DNA from 3 places in the Modicisalibacter sp. MOD 31.J genome. Region 1 is predicted to be linked to each of the others. Evidence: predicted binding sites of a transcription regulator. Region 1 holds the regulator's gene; each other region holds the start of a gene.
What was found. Region 1 encodes sigma-54, which starts transcription at its own class of promoters, with help from an activator protein. Its sites were predicted from a motif close to TGGCACNNNNNTTGCTNT; they were not measured.
Positions count from the first base shown of each region.

Region 2: KGR00_RS16290 (ammonium transporter) is a predicted target of sigma-54. The motif match lies at 1,731-1,748, and genes of this name have one in related genera.
Region 3: codB (cytosine permease) is a predicted target of sigma-54. The motif match lies at 3,371-3,388, and genes of this name have one in related genera.

Region 1 is NZ_JAGXFF010000001.1:1,163,372-1,168,482, forward strand. It holds gene KGR00_RS05155 (HPr family phosphocarrier protein) at 1-205, opposite strand, end outside; gene rapZ (RNase adapter RapZ) at 192-1,082, opposite strand; gene ptsN (PTS IIA-like nitrogen regulatory protein PtsN) at 1,182-1,676, opposite strand; gene raiA (ribosome-associated translation inhibitor RaiA) at 1,687-1,995, opposite strand; gene KGR00_RS05175 (RNA polymerase factor sigma-54) at 2,167-3,579, opposite strand; gene lptB (LPS export ABC transporter ATP-binding protein) at 3,745-4,470, opposite strand; gene lptA (lipopolysaccharide transport periplasmic protein LptA) at 4,503-5,018, opposite strand; gene lptC (LPS export ABC transporter periplasmic protein LptC) at 5,027-5,111, opposite strand, start outside.
Region 2 is NZ_JAGXFF010000004.1:503,080-508,190, forward strand. It holds gene KGR00_RS16285 (DUF533 domain-containing protein) at 39-401, shown strand; gene KGR00_RS16290 (ammonium transporter) at 468-1,661, opposite strand; gene KGR00_RS16295 (DUF3141 domain-containing protein) at 1,990-4,500, shown strand; gene KGR00_RS16300 (methylglyoxal synthase) at 4,611-5,090, opposite strand; gene pyk (pyruvate kinase) at 5,087-5,111, opposite strand, start outside.
Region 3 is NZ_JAGXFF010000002.1:974,109-979,219, forward strand. It holds gene KGR00_RS10190 (glycine betaine ABC transporter substrate-binding protein) at 136-1,032, shown strand; gene KGR00_RS10195 (CocE/NonD family hydrolase) at 1,114-3,150, shown strand; gene codB (cytosine permease) at 3,447-4,703, shown strand; gene KGR00_RS10205 (PucR family transcriptional regulator) at 4,705-5,111, shown strand, end outside.

The sequences.
Region 1 (5,111 bases):
GGGGGCCTTCGGCCTCGACGGTCAGTCGAGTGCCGCAGGGCGCGGCGAGCATCAAGAGCGACATGATGTTGGCGGCGTCGGCGCTGCGTCCCTGGTGGGCCACGCTGACCCTGGCGTCGTATCCCTGGCAACACTGGACGAGCTTGGTGGCGGCCCGGGCATGCAGGCCGCGCTTGTTGATCAGGGTGAGTTCACGCTGGGGCACGGGCCTCTCCCACTGCCGTCTGGATCCCCAGTTCGCGATGGCGGATGCGAACCTGGAAACGCTCGGTGAAGTGGCGGGCGAGACGCTCCACCATATACACTGAGCGGTGCTGACCGCCGGTACAGCCGATGGCCACCGTCAGGTAACTGCGGTTGCTGGCGCGGTAGGCGGGCAGCCAGCGTTCCAGCCAGCCGCGGATGTCGTCGACCATGGCGGTGACATCGGGGTAGCTCTCGAGGAATTCGACGACCTCGCGGTCGCGGCCGCTGAACGGCCTCAGGCGCGGGTCCCAGAAGGGGTTGGGCAGGCAGCGTGCGTCGAACACCGTGTCGGCGTCGAGGGGCACGCCACGCTTGAAGCCGAAGGATTCGAAGGTCAGGGTGAGCCGGTCGCTGCGGTGATGGGCCACCTGTTCGGCGATACGCCCGCGCAGTTCGTGAACCGAGAGTTGCGAGGTGTCGATCACCAGATCGGCGAGATCGCGAATCCGCGACAGGGCGTCCTCCTCGGATTCGATCGCCTCGGCGAGCGTCATCTCGCTGTCGCGGGTCAGCGGGTGGCGGCGGCGAGTCGCCGAATAGCGCTCGAGGAGGATCTTGTCCTCGGCGGTGAGGTAGACCACCTGACAGTCGATACCGCGGCTGCGTACCGTGTCGAGCTGGTCGGGAAAACGCGCGAGGGCGACGGGCAGATTGCGGGCGTCGATGCTCACGGCGATGCTCGAGCGGTCGGTGTCGTCCTGCTGGAGCTCGTCGATCAGGGCGTCGAGGAGCATGGCCGGCAGGTTGTCGATGGCGTAGAAGCCGAGGTCTTCCAGGGCCTGCAGGGCGATCGACTTGCCCGACCCGGAACGACCGCTGATGATCACGAGCTGCATCGAGCGGCTCTCCCTGGTGGCGATGAGTAAGGCGGGGCGACGCGGCGCCCCGGGGAATGTTGACACGTTTCGCGCGTGGCGCGAAGCGGTGTCCGGCCGTCAGGGAGCCTGTCGCGCACTGGCCGACGGGTCGCCCTGGTGGCGGATCGCGTCGAGCAGGATGTCGTAGAGGTCGCGCTGGCTCTCGCTGTGGCGCAGACGACTGCGCGTGTCGGCATCGTTCATGATGCCGGCGACCTGGCCGAGCAGCGCCAGGTGCGTGTCATCCGCTTCCTCGGGAACCAGCAGGACGAAGATCAGATCGACCGGCTCGCCGTCGACCGCATCGAAGTCGATGGGCTCCTGGAGCTTCAGAAAGCCGGCGATCGGGGCCTTGCAGTGCGGATTGCGCGCATGCGGAATGGCGACACCGTTGCCGATGCCGGTACTGCCCAGGCGTTCCCGTCCGATCAGCCGGCTGAAGACTTCCTGGCTGTCGAGGCTGGGCGTGTTCTGCGCGATGAAGGTACTGAAGAACTCCAGTACGCGTTTCTTGCTCCCCCCGGGCACCGCGAACAGGGTGCGCTCGGGGGGAAGGATGGCTTCCAGTGTCATGATGGAGGGGTCAGCGGGCGCCGGCGCCTTGCGCGCGGGCCTGGGCCTTCTCCTTGTGCTTGACGAGCTGGCGGTCGAGCTTGTCGGCCAGCGCGTCGATGGCGGCGTACATGTCCGCATTCTCGGCTTCGGCGTGCAGATCGGCACCGGCGGCGTGCAGGGTACAGGCGGCCTGTTGACGCTCCTTCTCGATCGACAGCGTCACCTGGGCCGTGGTGATGTTGTCGTAATGGCGTTCCAGCCGCATGAGTTTCTCGTTGACGTAGTCACGCAGAGCATCCGTCAGTTCGACGTGATGGCCGGTGATGTTGGCTTGCATGGGCACGCTCCTGTTACCGCGGGTGGTGGCTCGATTGTAACCCTTTTTGCAGCTTAGCAAACCCCCGCGGGATTACCCGAGAGGCAGGCGTGAAATTTGTCGTTCGCGGGCGGGCGTGTCGGCGGGGTGACGGGGAGCGGCACCTTCCCTGTGCCGGGCGGGACGCGGTGTTCAGGCGAGGCGCTTGCGCTCGCTGGAGGAGGGGATGCCCATGGCCTCGCGATACTTGGCCACGGTGCGTCGCGCGACCTGGATGCCGTCCTCGGCGAGCAGGTCGACCAGCTTGCTGTCGGAAAGCGGCTTGCGCGGCGGCTCCTCGCCGATCAGTTTCTTGAGCCGGGCGCGGATGGCGGTGCTGGAGTGCGCGTCGCCTTCGCCGCCGACGTGGCTCGAAAAGAAGTACTTGAGTTCGAAGACGCCGCGCGGGGTATGGATGAACTTCTGGGTGGTCACCCGCGAGATGGTCGATTCGTGCATCTCCACGGCCTGGGCGATGTCGGCGAGGATCAGGGGCTTCATGGCTTCCTCGCCGCGCTCGAGGAAGTCGAGCTGGCGCGTCATGATCTCGCGGCCGACCTTGAGCAGGGTGTCGTTGCGGCTCGACAGGCTCTTGATCAGCCAGCGGGCCTCCTGCAGGTGCTGCTTCATGAAGGTATTGTCGTCGCTCTTGTCGGCGCGGCGGATCAGGGCGGCGTAGTCGGGCTGGATGCGCAGCCGTGGCAGCGCCTCCGGATTGAGCTCGATGCGCCAGCCGTCGCGTACGCGACGGGCGAGCAGGTCGGGGATCACGTAGTCGCTGGCACTGTCGTCGAAGGCCTGGCCCGGGCGCGGGTCGAGCGCGCGGATCAGGGCGATCACCGAATCCAGCTGGTCGTCCTCGAGGCGCAGGCGCCGCTTGAGCAGCTTGCGATCGTCACCGGCGAGCGCTTCGAGGAACTGGCGAACCAGGCGCTTGGCCTGGGGCAGCAGCGGCGTGTCGTCGGGCAGGGTACCGAGCTGGAGCAGCAGGCACTCGCGCAGGTCGCGGGCGAACACCCCGGTCGGGTCGAACTGTTGCAGACGGTAGAGGACCTGCTCGACGTCGCTGGCGCGGAGTCCGGCGAGGCCCTGGGCGCGAAGTCCTTCGGCGAGGGTGTCGAGCTCGCCGTCGAGATAGCCGTCGGCGGTGATCGCGTCGATCAGGGTCTCGGCGATCAGCCGCTCGCGGGTGTCGAGATCGGCCATGTCGAGCTGCCAGAGCAGGTGGTCCTGAAGGCTCTCGCCGGCGGCGTTGCGGTCGAAGTCGGGGCCATCCTCGCTGCGACTGCCGGCCGGCGCGAGGTCCTGATAGGTATCGGACCAGTCGCTGTCGACGCTCAGTTCGTCGGGGATGTCCTGGCTCCAGTCATCCTCGGCCGGTTCGCTGGACGTGGTCTCGCCGAACTCTTCCTCCATCTCGAGCATGGGATTGGACTCGAGCGCCTGCTGGATCTCCTGGCGCAGGTCCAGCGTCGACAGCTGCAGCAACTGGATGGCCTGCTGCAGCTGTGGCGTCATGGTCAACTGGGTGCCGACCCGAAGCTGCAACGTGGGTTTCATAGCCATGGCGAAGAAGCGTCATCGAGAGAATTTGTCGACACGTTATCCTGACGCCGAAAGGCTTGCAAGCCTTAAAGCAATAACCGTGCCACTATTCCGGCGGCCGGCTAGCGGCGATGCCTTGCAGGACGCGGCGCCGAGGCAGGAGGGGCGGGACGGCGCCGGTCGCGACTACAGGCGGAATTCGTTGCCCAGGTAGACCTCGCGGACCTTCTTGCTGGCGAGGATCGCCTCGGCGCCGCCCTCGGCGATGATCTGGCCGTCGCCGACGATGTAGGCCTTGTCGCAGATATCCAGTGTCTCGCGGACGTTGTGATCGGTGATCAGGATGCCGATGCCCCGGTCGCGAAGCTGGCGGATGATGCCCTTGATCTCGCCCACCGAGATCGGATCGACGCCGGCGAACGGCTCGTCGAGCAGGATGAAGGCCGGTTCGGTGGCCAGCGAGCGGGCGATCTCCACGCGGCGGCGTTCGCCGCCGGACAGGCTCATGCCCATGTTGTCGCGAATGTGGTCGATGTGGAACTCCTCGAGCAGGTGCTCGAGCTGCGTCCGGCGGGCGGCCTTGTCGAGATCCCGGCGGGTCTCGAGGATCGCCATGATGTTGTCGGCCACCGAGAGCTTGCGGAAGATCGAGGCCTCCTGAGGGAGGTAGCCGATCCCCGCGCGAGCCCGGTGATGCATGGGCGCCCGGCTGAGGTCCTGGTCGTCGATCGCCACTTCGCCGGCGTCGGCGCGCACCAGCCCCACGATCATGTAGAACGAGGTGGTCTTGCCGGCGCCGTTGGGGCCCAGCAGGCCGACGATGCTGCCCTGACCGATGGTCAGGCTGATGTCCTGGACCACCCGGCGATTCTTGTAGCTCTTGGCCAGATGGCTGGCGGTGAGCGTCTTCATCGCGGACGATTCTCCTCGGTTGTCGGCGCTCGTCATTGCGACGACTTGGGGGTGAGGGTCATGCGCACGCGCTGGTCCTGGCTGCCCTGGGCGTTGGAGCGGGCCTGGACCTTGCGACTGTCGAGATAGTATTCGACATAGGCGCCGTTGAAGGTGTCCTTGGCCTGATGCAGCTCGGCGTGGCCGATCAGTTCGACGCGGCGCGCCCCGGCATGGTAGACGACGGTGTCGCCCCAGCCCTTGACCAGTTCGTCATCGGGGGCCGGGCGCTGCTCGAGGTAGGCGCGCTGCTGCTGGCCGGTGGCGGTGACCCGGGTCACTTCGCCCTGGTCGTTGCGTTCGATCTCGACCCGGTGGGCCTTGAGCACCATGCTGCCCTGCTGCATGTCGACGTTGCCGGTGTAGACGGCGGTGCCGGCGCGGTCGTCGAGCTCGAGGCGATCGGCGGCGACGTTGATGGGTTGGCTGGCATCGCTCTCCAGCGCCATGGCCGATGGCGCGAGCAGGGTCAGCGCGGTCAGGCCGAGTCCGGCGAGGTAGGCTCGCATGGGTATCCTCACTGTTGACTGATCGGCGGGTGAAAACCGTGGACGTCGCCGGCCAGGCGCAGTTGGCCGGTGTCGATCCAGGCGTCGAAGCGC
Region 2 (5,111 bases), on a different contig from region 1:
CTCAAGAGAGCCACCAAGGAACCAATGGGAGACACCTCATGGACGACAGACATACCTCCGACGAATTTGGCCGGTTGATCGACCGTTGCTGCGACCAGGCGGGTCGCGTGGATGCCCGCAGTGCCCTGGCAGGCGGGGCCCTGGGCCTGCTGCTCAGCAGTCGTCACGGCCGCGGCCTGCTGGGCAAGGCGCTCAAGTACGGCGTCGTGGCCGGGTTGGGCGCGCTGGCCTGGCAGACCCGTCGGCAGCGCAGCGGCTACGACGCCGACGAGGCCCGCGAGATGACCCGGCCGCCGGCGGCGAGGCCCGGGGACGGCGAACCGTCCGAGGCCGGCGACGCGCCGCGAGACGCCGGCGCCTCCGGCGAGGCACCGCGCGCTCCCGGCTTCCCCGGACCCTGACACGGGGCAACGCCCGAACCCGGCCGTTCGGGCGTCGTCCGCGGCCTGACGATCCCGGCCACGGGGTCAGTCACGACCCGGTGTGGCGCTGATCTTGTGCAGCGACAGGTCGGCGCCCTCGAATTCCTGCTCTTCGCTGAGGCGAATGCCGACGATGGCCTTCAATCCGCCATAGATGCCGGCCCCGGCGATCAGTGCCAGGACGATGCCCAGCAGCGTTCCCGCGCATTGCGAGGCGAGGCTGATGCCGCCCAGGCCCCCCAGCGCCTGCTGACCGAACAGTCCGGCGGCGATACCGCCCCAGGCGCCGCAGATCCCGTGCAGGGGCCAGACCCCCAGCACGTCGTCGATACGCCAGCGGTTCTGCGTCTGCGTGAACAGCACCACGAACAGCGCGCCGGCCACCGCGCCGGTGGCCAGTGCACCGAGCGGGTGCATGAGATCCGAGCCGGCGCAGACCGCCACCAGGCCCGCCAGGGGGCCGTTGTGAATGAAGCCGGGGTCGTTGCGGCCCAGCGCCATCGCCGCGAGGATGCCGCCGACCATCGCCATCAGCGAGTTGACGGCGACCAGTCCGCTGATGCCGTCGAGCGTCTGGGCGGACATCACGTTGAAACCGAACCAGCCGACCGTCAGCGTCCAGGATCCCAGCGCCAGGAAGGGGATGCTCGAGGGTGGATGGGCGGCCACCGCGCCATGGTGCGGATAGCGGCCCCGGCGCGCACCCAGCAGCAGCACCGCGACCAGCGCGACCCAGCCGCCAAAGCCATGGACCACCAGGGAGCCGGCGAAGTCATGGAAGGGCTGACCGAAGGTCGCTTCCAGCCAGGCCTGGATCTGCCAGTTGCCGTTCCAGACGATGCCTTCGAAGGTGGGGTAGGCCAGGCCTACCAGCAGCAGCGTGGCGGTGAACTGCGGGTAGAAGCGTGCCCGCTCGGCGATGCCGCCGGAGATGATCGCCGGGATCGCCGCGGCGAAGGTCAGCAGGAAGAAGAACTTGACCAGGCCGTAACCGTGATCGAGCGAGAGCTGCTCGGCGCTGGCGAAGAAGCCATTGCCATAGGCGATGGCGTAGCCGACCACGAAGTAGGCCAGCGTCGAGGCGGCGAAGTCGGTGATGATCTTGACCAGGGCGTTGACCTGATTCTTGGCGCGTACCGTACCCACCTCCAGGAAGGCGAAGCCGGCGTGCATGGCCAGTACCATGCAGGCGCCCAGCAGCAGGAACAGTACGTCGGCACTCGAGGGAATGTCAGTCATGGCGTGTGAGTTCGTTGTCTACGGGTTCGTTGCGGTGAACTAGCGGGGTCGTGCACTGCGGTAAAGGGGCTTGCACGTTTTGTGCCAGCTTTTTTATCGCCATTTCTCAACGGGTTGGGCGTAGGGTGAGCATTTCTGGTGCGTGTTGTGCGCTATTCGGGTGCGTCGTCGGGGATCTTGTGCACTGTTTTTGTGCTTTCGGGCGGTCTCGGTGCCACGGTTTGGCGCATTCGCCCGCAGGCCCGATTTTCATGATTGCCGGCTGCAACCACGCCCGGATGGCGTTATGCTGATCTTGCAGTGCAGCAAATTTCATCGGAGCCCACTCATGCTTCCCGTTCAAGCTTCTCTCGCGCGGACGATGTCGGCGTTCTGGGACCCCCTGGGGCTCGGTCAGGCCGCCATCGACTACTGGCGCGACACCGTCGAGCGCAGCGTGCTGTATCTCGACGTCATGCGCCAGCGCGGGAATCAGTATCTCGAGCATATGGAGCAGACCCGGCCCAGCGTGCTGGGATTCGAGGTCGAACTGCTCGTCGATGGGCGCGACTTGCCGCGTCCGGTCAACTACGAGTTGATGCGCATCGTGCCCCCCGAGGGCATCGAGATCGACGAGGACCGGCGGCCCTTCGTGGTCGTCGACCCGCGTGCCGGCCACGGGCCCGGCATCGGCGGCTTCAAGCCCGACAGCGAGATCGGCGTGGCGCTGCGTGCCGGGCATCCGTGCTACTTCATCGGCTTTCTGCCGTTTCCGGTGCCCGGCCAGACCGTGCTGGACGTCGTCGAGGCCGAGGCGCATTTCCTCCACGAGGTGATCGCGCGTCACCCCCAGACCGTCGAAAAACCGATGGTGGTGGGCAACTGTCAGGCCGGCTGGCAGCTGATGATGGCGGCGGCGCTCGAGCCCGACTGCTTCGGGCCCATCCTGATCGCCGGCGCACCGCTGTCCTACTGGGCCGGCGAGCGCGGCAAGGCGCCGATGCGCTACAGCGGCGGCATGACCGGCGGCAGCTGGGTCACCGCCTTCGCCAGCGACCTGGGGGCCGGCAACTTCGACGGCGCCTGGCTGGTGCAGAACTTCGAGAAGCTCAATCCGGCCAACACGCTCTGGACCAAGCAGTACCGGCTGTTCGCCAACATCGACACCGAGGCCGATCGCTACCTCGAATTCGAACGCTGGTGGGGCGGACACGTGGTGCTGGCCGGCGAGGAGATCCAGTACATCGTCGACAATCTGTTCGTCGGCAATCGCCTGAGCACCGCCCAGTTGCTGACCCGCGACGGGCGCCGCATCGACCTGCGCAACATCCGCTCGCCGATCGTGGTGTTCTGTTCCAAGGGCGATGACATCACGCCGCCGCCCCAGGCGCTGGGCTGGATCACCGACCTCTACGACAGCGTCGAGGACATCCAGGCCAACGAGCAGACCATCGTCTACTGTGTCCACGATACCACCGGCCATCTGGGGATCTTCGTGTCGGGCAGCGTCTCGCGCAAGGAGCATGCCGAGTTCACCGCCAACATGGACTACATCGACATCCTGCCCCCGGGTCTCTACGAGACGCAGGTCACCGAGCGCCCGCCCAGCGAGGCAGCACCGGTCGACGGCGATTACCTGCTCGAGTTCACGCCGCGAGGCCTCAAGGACGTCGACGAGATCGTCCAGCCGCTGCACGAGGACGAGCGGCGCTTTGCCACCGTGGCGCGGCTGTCGGAGATCAACCTGGGGCTCTACCAGCGCTACCTGCAGCCCTGGATGCATGCCCTGATGACCCCCGAAGCGGCACGCTGGATTCGCCGCATGCACCCCATCCGGCTGGGCTACAAGCTGCTGTCGGATCGCAACCCGGCGACCGTCCCGTTGCCGGTGATGGCCGATTACGTCCGTGCCAACCGCGCCCGGGCGGGGGAGAACAACCCCTTCCGGATCGCCGAACGCATGCTCTCCGACGACATCGTGCGCATGCTGGACAGTTATCGCGATGTGCGTGACCGCGCCACCGAGTGGACGTTCATGGAGATCTATGGCCAGCCCTGGCTGCAGATCCTGGCCGGGTTGGGCGTCGATCGCGGCGCGGTGCCGAGCCGCCGCCCCGGGCAGGAGCCGGAGCACCGTCGCTTCGTCAGCCAGCGCCGCGAAGAGATGCGCGCCAGGATCGATCAGGGCGATGTTCACGATGCCGTGATGCGGGCGATCATCTTCGTGCTCGGCGGGGCTCCGTCGACCGACGAGCGCAATTTCCAGCGCCTCAAGGCGACCCGCGCCGAAGTCGAGCCCAATCTCGACCTCGAACGGTTCAAGGCGCTGGTGCGCGAGCAGTTCTTCATTCTCAAGCTCGACCCGCAGGCCGCGCTCGGCGCGCTACCGACCCTGCTGGAAGGCGAGAGTGCCGAGACTATCGACGCGCAGCTGCAGCACATCGAGCACGTGGTCGAAGCCAGTGCGCCGCTCTCGGATCGCACCCAGGATCGCCTGGGAAAGGTCAGAACGTTGTTCCTTCGGGCGCGTCAGGCGGTGCGCGACGCGTCTCCGGTGACGGCCCTCGGTGGCGAGACCGGCAAGGCCGAGGTCGAGAAAGCCGAGGCCGAAGCGGTTGCCTCCGGAAAGCGCCAGTCCGGGACGCGCACGGCGCAGGACGGTGAAGCGTCAGGCGATGACACGGCCGAGACGCTCGCGGAAGCCCCACCGGCGGCGCAGCCAGCGGGTCAGGCGGCATCGGAAACCCAGCGATCGGGGCCGAGCGAGGGCACCACGAACCCCGAGGCGGCGGGCAAGGAACCGGGCCAGCGCACCACCGGCAACCGTCGCAAGCGCACGCCGCCGAAGCGCTCTTCCTGAGCCTGTCGCGGGTCCGCCACCCGCGCTGATCCGATGGCTCGTCGCGAAAAAAGGCGCCCCCGATAGTGATCGGGGGCGCCTTTTCACGTCTCGCCAGGGGGCTCGGGCCCTCAGGGCTGGGTACGCGAGGCGACCCAGTCGCTGGCGTCGGGAACATCGACGTCGTGATTTTCCGACAGATAGGGCGAGGTGATGATGAAGTCGGCGCTGGCGGCGTTGCAGGCGACCGGCACGTTCCACAGCGCGGCCAGGCGCAGCAGGGCCTTGACGTCCGGGTCGTGGGGCATCGGCGAGAACGGATCCCAGAAGAAGATCAGCAGGTCGAGACGCTGCTCGGCGATGCGGGCGCCGATCTGCTGATCGCCCCCCAGGGGGCCGCTCATCAGCCCTTCGACCGGCAGACCCAGGGTATCGGCGACACGCCTGGCCGTGGTGCCGGTGCCCAGCAGCTCATGCTGTGCCAGGGTCTCGCGCCAGTGCCCCGCCCAGTCCAGCAATTCCTGCTTCTTGCCGTCGTGAGCGATCAGCGCAATCCGCTTGCGACCCGGCAGGGTGCGCCGGGTATCGCGGCTGGGGCGCTGGGCGTTCATGCCTCGGCCCCCAGATCGAGG
Region 3 (5,111 bases), on a different contig from region 1:
TGCCGTGTGGCCTCCGCCCCATCCGTGGGATCCGCTATCGCAGGTATCACGGATACTCATCAATCGACGCGGCGGGGTGCGTTACTCTGGATCGGCGACGAAAGTCGTATCCGATAACAACAGAGGACTCTCGCTGTGAAGCACCCCATCGCGACACTGCTGACCACCCTGGGGCTGAGCCTTGCCGGCGCGGCCGCGACGGCCCAGGCCGCCGACGAGCCGATCGTGGTCGGCGGCCTCAACTACACCGAACACCTGATTCTCACCTCGGCCACCGCCCAACTGCTGGACGCCCACGGCTACGATGTCGACAAGCGCGACGGCCTGGGCACCTCGGTGCTGCGCCAGGCCCAGGAGAACGGTCAGGTCGACCTCTACTGGGAATACACCGGCAACTCGGTGATCCTGTTCAACGATCAGCCGCAACCCGACACTGCCGCCGAGACCTACGCCACCGCCAAGCGGCTGGATGCGGACAAGGGCCTGGTCTGGCTCGATCCCTCGGACACCAACAACACCTATGCCCTGGCCATGCGCGAGGCCGACGCCGAGCAGCGCGGCATCCATACGCTCTCGGACCTGGCCGCGGCGATGAACGACGGGGCCGGGCTGACGCTGGCCTCCAACGCCGAGTTCTACGCCCGCGACGACGGCCTGCGGCCGCTGCAGGAGGCCTACGGCTTTCGCTTCCCGCGCGCCGACGTCAAGCGCATGGATTCGGGGCTGACCTACAACGCCCTGCGCGACGGCGAGGTCGACGTGGCCCTGGTGTTCGCCACCGATGGTCGCAACGGCGCCTTCGATTTCGAGGTCCTCGACGACGACCAGCAGTTCTTCCCGGTCTATCAGCTGGCGCCGGTGGTCCGCGCGGAAACCCTCGAGGCGCATCCCGACCTGAAGCCACTGCTCAACCGCATGTCCGCCGCCCTGAACGACACGACGCTGATCGATCTCAACAGCCGCGTGGACATCGACGATCAGGACATCGACAAGGTGGCTCGGAGTTTCCTGACCGAACACGACCTCATCTGATCTCCTCTTTCTCCCACCCTTTTCCGTCTTTCACCGTCGGGGCGATGCCGGCATCGCCCCGTTCCGACGACAGGACAGGCCATGTTTCCCAGCGGCAGCCAACCCGACGCCCGGGAAGTCCGCGACTTTCCGCACGCCATCGTCGAGGAGCCGGCGCTCTTCATTCCGTTGCCCGACGGCACGCGCCTGGCGGCGCGCCTGTGGCGACCGGCGGACGCCGACGCACACCCGGTCCCGGCGATCATCGAGTGCATTCCCTACCGCAAGCGCGATGCCACCAGCGCCGACGACGAACGCATGCACCCCTACTTCGCCGGCCACGGCTATGCCGCGCTGCGCATCGACCTGCGCGGCAGCGGCGACTCTGACGGCGTGCTCGAGGACGAATACCTGAGCGGCGAGCAGGACGACATCGTCGCGGCGATCGCCTGGATCGCCGCGCAGCCCTGGTGCAGCGGGCGCGTCGGCATGCTGGGCATCTCCTGGGGCGGTTTCAATTCGCTGCAGGTCGCCGCTCGCCGGCCGCCGGCGCTCGCCGCGATCATCGCCGTCGGCGCCACGGTCGACCGCTACCACGACGACGTCCACTACAAGGGCGGCTGCGTACTCAACGAGAACTTCGGCTGGGCGGCGTCGTCGCTGTCGTTCATGTCGCGTCCGCCCGATCCCGCCCTGCGCGACGACTGGCGCGAACTCTGGCGACACCGGCTCGCCCACCAGCCGTTCGTCGCCGAGCACTGGTTCGATCATCAGACACGCGACGCCTACTGGCGCCACGGGTCGGTGTGCGAGGACTATGCGCGGCTGACCACGCCGATCCTGGCGGTCACCGGCTGGGCCGACGCCTACGTCAACTTCGTCGCCGAGATTCTCGAACACGCCCCGGGGCCGCGACGCGGCATCGTCGGTCCCTGGCCCCACGCCTACCCGCATCTGGCGATGCCGGGACCGACCATCGGCTTCCTCCAGGAAGCGCTGCGCTGGTGGGATCACTGGCTGAAGGATCGCGACACCGGGATCATGGCGGAGCCGCTCTACCGCGTGTACTGCCAGGGCTTCTCCGGCGCCGACCCGCAACGCCGCGACATTCCCGGGGAGTGGCTAGCCGAGACGCAGTGGCCGAGCCCGCACGTGCGCTCGCACACCCTGGCGCTGGGCGACGGCCGTCTGCAGGCGCCGGACGATGACGCCACCCACCGCGAGGCACGGTTGTGGGCACCCGCCGACAACGGCCTGCAGTGCGGCGAGTACATCCCTCACAGCAGCGGCCCCGAGATCGCCGGCGACCAGCGCGCCGACGACGCCCATTCGCTGGTCTACGACACTCCGCCGCTGGAAAGCGACACGGTGATCCTGGGACGCCCGGAACTGGCGCTGCGCGTCAGCGTCGACCAGCCCCGCGCCAACCTGATCGTGCGGCTCTGCGACGTATCGCCGGATGGCGTGTCGCAGCGCGTCTCCTACGGTGTGCTCAACCTCTGCCACCGCGACAGCCACGCCGCCCCGGCCGACGTGCCCCCGGATACCCCGCTCGACGTCACCGTGCGCCTCAACCAGGCCTGTCACCGCTTCGTCGCCGGCCACCGGCTGCGCGTCTCGGTGACCACCGCCTACTGGCCGCTGGTCTGGCCGAGTCCCTACCCGGTCACCCTGACCCTGCACGAGGCGGGCTGCCGCCTCGTCCTGCCCGAGCGCAACGCGCACGAAACGCCGCCGGTGAGCTTCGCGCCGGCGGTGTTCTCCGGCCCCGTGCAGCATCGCGTGGTGCGCGCGGGCGGCCAGTCCCGGGAGGTCAGCCACTCGCTGACCGACGGCTGGACGCGGCACGCCATCGTCGACGACTTCGGCGAGATCGCCTACGACCATGGCCTGCGCAACGTCGCCTCGGCGGACGAACGCTACGCCATCCACCCCGACGCGCCGGCCACCGCGACCATGAGCAAGAGCTGGCGGCAGACCTTCCGGCGCGACGACTGGTGCGCCCACACCGAGACCTGGGCACAACTGCACTGCGACGCCGACGGGTTCTATCTGGAAGCGCGGTTGCAGGCCTTCGAGAACGGCGAACGATTCATCGATCGACGCTGGATCACGCGGCGCCCCCGCCGCTGGGTGTGATGGCCAGCGACTGTGTCATTCGGAAACGCCGGGGTCGCCCTTCTACCCATCCCGCCCCCGAAAGGCGCATGCCATGAACCAGGACGGGGCACGAACCAAGCGTGCCCTCGCAATGCTGGCACGCCGCCTCGACCCGATTGTGCAGGCTGCACCGATTATCGACATAGTTAGGGGCGAAAACCGACAAACACGCGCCCTCTTTCCCCGTCCGCCGAAATAGTGGAACGCGCCTTGCTTACTGGGTGATACGGCAAGGGGGCCCCCTTTGCTCAGACGAACGTCATGCGGAGGACGTCATGGAAACCTCGGATTACCCATTGAGCGAAGTGCCCAACGGCGAACGCAAGGGGCTGCTTTCCACCTCGGCGGTGCTACTCGGTTTCACCTTCTTCACTGCCACCATGTGGGCGGGCGGCTCCCTCGGCAGCGCCTTCTCGTTCGGTGAGTTGCTGTGGGTGATCCTCGTCGGCAACCTGCTACTGGGGGCCTATGCGGCGGCCCTGGCCTATATCGCCTGCAAGAGCGGTCTCAACTCGGTGCTGATGGGGCGTTTCTGCTTCGGCGAGGTGGGCAGCAAGCTCTCCGACGCCCTCCTCGGCTTTACTCAGATCGGCTGGTACGCCTGGGGCACCGCCACCATCGCCGTGGTGCTGGTCAAGACGCTGGGCCTGTCGGCAGCGCTCGAGACGCCGCTGATGGTGCTGTTCGGCCTGGCCTTCTGCATCACCGCGATGATCGGCTTTCGCGGGCTCGACCTGCTGTCCCGGATCGCCGTACCGGCGATGCTGCTGTTCATCCTGATCAGTCTCTACACCGGTATGGTGGACGTGGGCGGGCTCGCCGGCCTGGCGGGCCAGACACCCAGCGAGAGCATGAGCGTCGCCGCGGCCATCACCGTGGTGATCGGCACCTTCATCAGCGGCGGCACCCAGGCCACCAACTGGAGCCGTTTCGCCCGTACCCCCAGGATTGCGGTGATCGCGACGCTGGGCGCCTTCTTCGTCGGCAATGGCCTGATGGTGCTGACCGGAGCGCTGGGCACGATGATCTATCAGCAGGCGGATATCGTCGATGTGCTGCTGGCCCAGGGCTTCGTGACGCTGGCCGTGCTGATGCTGTTCCTCAACATCTGGACCACCCAGGACAACACCATCTACAACTTCGCCGTGGCCGGCTGCAACCTGCTGCGTACCGACAAGCGCCGGGTGGTCACCGTGGCCGGCGCCGCCATCGGCACCGTGCTGGCGGTGGGCGGCATGTATAATCTGCTGATTCCGTTCCTGGTATTGCTCGGCACCTTCATCCCGCCGATCGGCGGCGTGATCATGGCGGACTTCTGGCTCAAGCACAAAGGCCGCTACCCGGCGCTGGCCGAGGTCCGTCTGCCCGCCTTCAACGGGACCGGGCTGGCCGCCTACGCGATCGCTTCCACGGCGGCTTACCTCTCTCCGCTAATCCCGCCGCTGGTGGGCGTCATCGTGGCGGCGGCGAGCTACGCCGTGCTGCTGAAACTGCCCTTGCGCGCCACGCTGCCAAGCCCAGCCAAGGACTGACATGGCGATCACCTGTGCCGAGATACCGCGGCTGCCCGGCCTGGAGGCGATCCGTTTCCGGGCCGGACTGCAAGGCGGCAACCGCCCCGTGCGCTGGCCCTACGTGGCCGAGAACGACACCATCGTTCCCTGGGTCCGGGGCGGCGAACTGGTCTTCGTCACCGGCATCAACCTGCCCCGCAGCGAGGCCAACCTCAAGCAACTGGTCAGCGAGGCGGTGGAACACCGGGTAGCGGGCCTGGTGATCCTCACCGGCCCCGAGTACATCCGCGAGATCCCCGCCGGCGTGCTGGATCTGGCCAACTCGCTGAGTTTCCCGATTCTCGAGCAGCCCTACTCGCTGAAGATGGTGCTGGTCACCGAGGTGATCAGCAACGCCATCGTGCAGGACAACCTGATCGGCCAATC